DNA from 2 places in the Cellulosimicrobium sp. NPDC030954 genome. Region 1 is predicted to be linked to the other one. Evidence: predicted binding sites of a transcription regulator. Region 1 holds the regulator's gene; the other holds the start of a gene.
The links. Region 1 encodes Rex, which represses fermentation and respiration genes when NADH is low (regulators of the CRP and FNR family bind a similar motif). Its sites were predicted from a motif close to CTTGTGAANNNNTTCACAAG; they were not measured.
Positions count from the first base shown of each region.

Region 2: mqo (malate dehydrogenase (quinone)) is a predicted target of Rex. The motif match lies at 745-764, and genes of this name have one in related genera.

Region 1 covers NZ_JBVIFN010000001.1:651,597-653,985, reverse strand. The annotation lists gene ACZ402_RS02675 (MarR family winged helix-turn-helix transcriptional regulator) at 1-367, opposite strand, end outside; gene ACZ402_RS02670 (YceI family protein) at 540-1,091, shown strand; gene ACZ402_RS02665 (redox-sensing transcriptional repressor Rex) at 1,216-1,890, opposite strand; gene ACZ402_RS02660 (glutaredoxin family protein) at 1,949-2,242, opposite strand; gene ACZ402_RS02655 (HAD family hydrolase) at 2,303-2,389, shown strand, end outside.
Region 2 covers NZ_JBVIFN010000002.1:220,579-222,967, reverse strand. The annotation lists gene ACZ402_RS06005 (maleylpyruvate isomerase family mycothiol-dependent enzyme) at 1-543, shown strand, start outside; gene mqo (malate dehydrogenase (quinone)) at 779-2,299, shown strand.

The DNA.
Region 1 (2,389 bases):
CGCAGTTGACCCCGCGGCGGTCGCCCGTGCTCGCCGAGCGCCGGACCAGGCCGCGCGCCTCCATGCGCGCCACGGTGTGGGTCACGCGGCTGCGGGACCGGGCGAGCCCGTCGGCGAGGGCGGACATCCGCAGCGTGTGGTCCGGGCTCTCCGAGAGCCGCACCAGCAGCTCGTACTCGTTGAGCGACACGTCCGACCGCTCCTCGTGGTCGCGCCCCAGCGACTCGATGAAGCGCACGGTCCCGTCGAGGTAGGCGCGCCACAGGCGCTGCTGCTCGGCGTCGAGCCAGCGCGGCTCCTCGCTCGCGCCCGCGGTGGTCCCGCGGGCGGTCGTCGTCAGCTGGTGGTCGACGTCGTTACTGGTCATGGGTCCTCGGGCGCTGGCGGACGGGGGCGGGTTCAGGGGTGGAACCTCGCCGAACATTGTTCCACCTCACCGGGAATAGACGGATCACCCCCTGCGGTTGATACGCTCGTACGAAGTTGAACCTTCAACCAAGTTCGGTCCCCCGGGACCCTCGACCCCTTCAGGAGCACCCATGGCCACGCCGCTGCCCGCCGGGCTCAACGCTGGTACCTACGCCCTCGACTCGTCCCACTCGCAGGCGGCCTTCACGGTCCGCCACGCCGGCATCTCCAAGGTGCGCGGCACGCTCGCCATCACGGCCGGCACCATCACCGTGGGCGACGACCTCGAGTCGACCTCCGTGACCGCCGAGCTCGACGCCGCGTCCGTGAGCACGGGCGACGCGAACCGCGACAACCACCTGCGCAGCGCGGACTTCTGGGACGCCGAGAACAAGCCGACGTGGACCTTCGCGTCGACCAGCATCTCCGGCGACGGCGACGACTTCGTCGTGGCGGGCGACCTGACCATCAACGGCGTCACCAAGCCGGTCGAGCTCGAGACCGAGTTCGCGGGCACCGCGACCGACCCGTTCGGCAACGCGCGCGCCGGGTTCGAGGCGACCACGGAGATCTCCCGCAAGGAGTTCGGCCTGACCTGGAACGCGGCGCTCGAGACCGGCGGCGTGCTCGTGGGCGACAAGATCAAGATCGCCCTCGACGTCTCGGCCATCAAGCAGGCCTGACGACCGACTCCCGGGACCCCCTTCCCGGGGCCCCCTTCCTCGGGACCCTTCCCGGAGCACTGCACCCACCGGCAGGGGTGCCGCCCCGAGGGGCCGCGTGCGCGAGCACGCGGCCCCTCGTCGTTCAGCGGTCCTGGGCCTCGGCGAGCGCGCGAGCCTGGGAGTGGAACGCGAGGATCTGCAGCTCGCTGCCGACGTCCACGCCGCGCACGTCGACGTCCGCGGGCACCTGGAGCGCGCGCGGCGCGAAGTTGAGGATCTCCCGCACGCCCGCCGCGACGACCCGGTCCGCGACGGACTGCGCGTGCGCCGCCGGCGTCGCGAGGACCACGATCGACACCTTCTCCCGCGCCACGACCTCCTCCAGCGCGTCGACGTGCTCGACGACGAGGCCCGCGGCCCGCGTGCCCACGACCTCCGGCGACGCGTCGAGGAGCGCCGCGACGTGGAAGCCCCGCTGCTCGTACCCCGAGTAGTTCGCGAGCGCGTGCCCCAGGTTGCCGATCCCGACGATCGCGATGCGGTGCTCGTCCACGAGCCCCAGCGCCTCGGTGATGTACTGCGCGAGCGAGTCGACGTCGTAGCCCACGCCGCGCGTGCCGAACGAGCCCAGGAACGACAGGTCCTTGCGGAGCTGCGCCGGACCGACGCCGGAGAGCTCGGCGAGCTCGACCGACGACGTCGTCGCGACGCCCCGCGCCACCAGGTCGCGCAGCGCCCGCAGGTAGGACGGGAGCCGCGCCACCGTCGCGCTCGGGATACCCGGCGCCGTCACCTCACCGACTACCTGCTCAGCCACCCGTCACCCCGTCGTCCTGGGACCGTCCTCGTCGACGGTCGCGCTCCACCGGGAGGAATCATCCCAGGTCCGCGCGCGCCGTCGAAATCCGACCCACCGCGCGCGCGAGCCGGCGGGCGTCCACCCGCCAGAACCCCTGCTGGACGCCGCCGACCGTCACGACCGGCACGTACTCGCCGTACTGCTCGCGCAGCGCCGGGTCCGCGCCCGGCGCGTCCACGTCCACCTCCGCCCACGCGACCCCCGCCTCGGCGCACACCGCCTCGACGACGGCCCGCGCGTCGTCGCACAGGTGGCACCCGGCGCGGCCGTAGAGGAGGACGGGAGGGGTCGGCGCGTCGGAGGTGCTCACGCCTCCCAGGGTACGAGGACGCGGCCCCGGGCCGGGCGGGAGACCCCCTAGAGTGGGGACATGGCGACGTCTTCCGGTCCGGGCCCCGTCCCGACCCCCGGGTCGACCGCCCCCGAGGACGCGCCCGACGCCGGCCGCACGCCATCG
Region 2 (2,389 bases), on a different contig from region 1:
CGGTCCGTCGCCGAGCACGTCGCCGCGCTCGAGTCGCTCGCCGAGCGCCTCGACGCCGCGTGGCCCGCTCCCGGGTCGTCCGGGTGGGACGCCCCCGTGACCTACCGCGACGGGACCGTCGCCGACGCGCTCGTCGCATGGTGGCGCGAGTCCCGCATCCACGCCGTGGACCTCGACGCCGGGATCGGCCTCGACACCTGGCCGCGCGCGCTCGGCCTCCACCTCCTCGACTTCCTCGGGGTCCGCCTCACGGACGACGTCGTGGTCGAGGTCGCGAGCGAGCCCACCGCGCTCGGGGTGGGTCCGGGCGGCCTTCGCCTCGCCGCCGAACCCGGGGTCTCTCCCGACTCGGAGACTCCCGTGGGGAGCGACCCCGGGTTCGACGCGCGAGCCGGTGTCGTCGTCCGGGGTCGCCTCACCGACGTCGCCGCCTGGCTCGCGGGCCGCGCCCCCGACGCCGAACCCCTCGCCTTCCGCTCCGGCGAACGGGTCACCCTCCCCGACATCGGCCCCTGGCCCTCCCCGTACTCGCCGCCGCGGTAGACCCGCGGTGCGGTTCGGCGCGTGGTCTGGTCTCGGGCACGAGCCGAACCCGCCGCTCAGCCGTCGACGCTTCTGAGCACTCCGCGGCCTTGCTCTACCTCGGCGGACGGGGCCCCGGGGTGTGGGTGAGACGTCCGGCCTGTGCCGGTCGGGACGTTCGTCCCGGGAAAGTGTGACGCACGCCCGTGATGGAACGCACACTTAGTGCACTCTTTCACAAGCGTAGAATCGGAGCGTGTCGAGTCGAGCGAGCAACCCCGCAAGCAGCGCAGACCAGATCGACGTAGCACTCATCGGCGGTGGCATCATGAGCGCCACGCTGGGAGCCCTCCTCAAGGTCCTGGAACCCTCCTGGACCGTGCGCATCTACGAGCGTCTGGACGCCGTGGCGCAGGAGTCGTCGAACCCGTGGAACAACGCCGGGACCGGCCATGCCGCCCTGTGCGAGCTGAACTACACGCCGGAGAAGGCGGACGGCTCGATCGACATCACCAAGGCGGTGAAGATCAACGAGCAGTTCGAGGTGTCGCGCGAGTTCTGGCACCACCTGCTGACGACGGGCGCGCTCCCGCAGCCCGCGAGCTTCATCTCCCGCACGCCGCACATGACCTTCGTGCGCGGCGCGAAGAACGTCGACTACCTGCGCCGCCGGTTCGAGACGCTGCGCCAGCACCCGCTGTTCAGCGAGCTCGAGTTCAGCGACGACCCCGCCGTGATCGCCGAGTGGGCCCCGCTCCTCGTCGCCGAGCGCGACGGTGACGAGCCGGTCGCGGCGACGCGCGCGACGAGCGGCACGGACGTCGACTTTGGCGCCCTCACGCAGCAGCTCGTCGACCACCTCGTCTCGCAGGGCACGCAGCTCTACCTCGAGCACGAGGTCAAGAACCTCAAGAAGACGAAGGACGGTCGCTGGCGCCTGACGGTCAAGGACCGTTCGTGGAACGCCCCGAAGCGCCGCTCCACGGTCGAGGCCCGGTTCGTGTTCGTCGGCGCCGGAGGCGGCGCCCTGCCGCTGCTCCAGGCCGCGGGCATCCCGGAGGCCAAGGGCTACGGCGGCTTCCCCATCAGCGGCGAGTTCCTGCGCACCGACAGCCCCGAGTTCGTCGCGCAGCACCAGGCCAAGGTCTACGGCAAGGCAGACGTCGGCTCGCCGCCCATGTCCGTCCCGCACCTGGACACGCGCGTCGTCGACGGCAAGACGTACCTGATGTTCGGCCCGTACGCGGGGTTCAGCCCCAAGTTCCTCAAGAAGGGCAAGTACCTGGGCCTGCTCACGTCGCTGCGCCTGCACAACATCGGCTCGATGCTCGGCGCCGGGCTCAAGAACATGGACCTCACCCAGTACCTGGTGGGCCAGCTCCTGGCGAGCCCGGAGACCAAGTTCACCGCCCTCCAGGCCTTCATGCCGACGGCGCACCCCAAGGACTGGGAGACGATCACCGCGGGCCAGCGCGTCCAGGTGATCAAGAAGGACGAGGACGGCAAGGGTGTCCTGGAGTTCGGCACCGAGGTCATCGCCGCGGGCGACGGCTCCATCGCGGGCCTGCTCGGCGCCTCTCCGGGCGCGTCGACCGCGGTCCCCGCGATGATCGACCTGCTGGAGCGCTGCTTCCCCGCCCGCTTCACCAAGTGGCGCCCCGAGCTCGCGACGATGATCCCGAGCCTCGGCCACGCCCCTTGGGAGGCCGAGGAGCTCGAGGGTCTCGACCAGCTCACCGGCGGCGCGGACGTCGACGCGGTCGGCTCGCGCGCCTGACCTCGACCTGACGTCCCTCCCCCGACGACGGCCCGGACCTCCACGAGGTCCGGGCCGTCGCGTCTCTCTCGCCGCGTCTCGGTCGTCGCA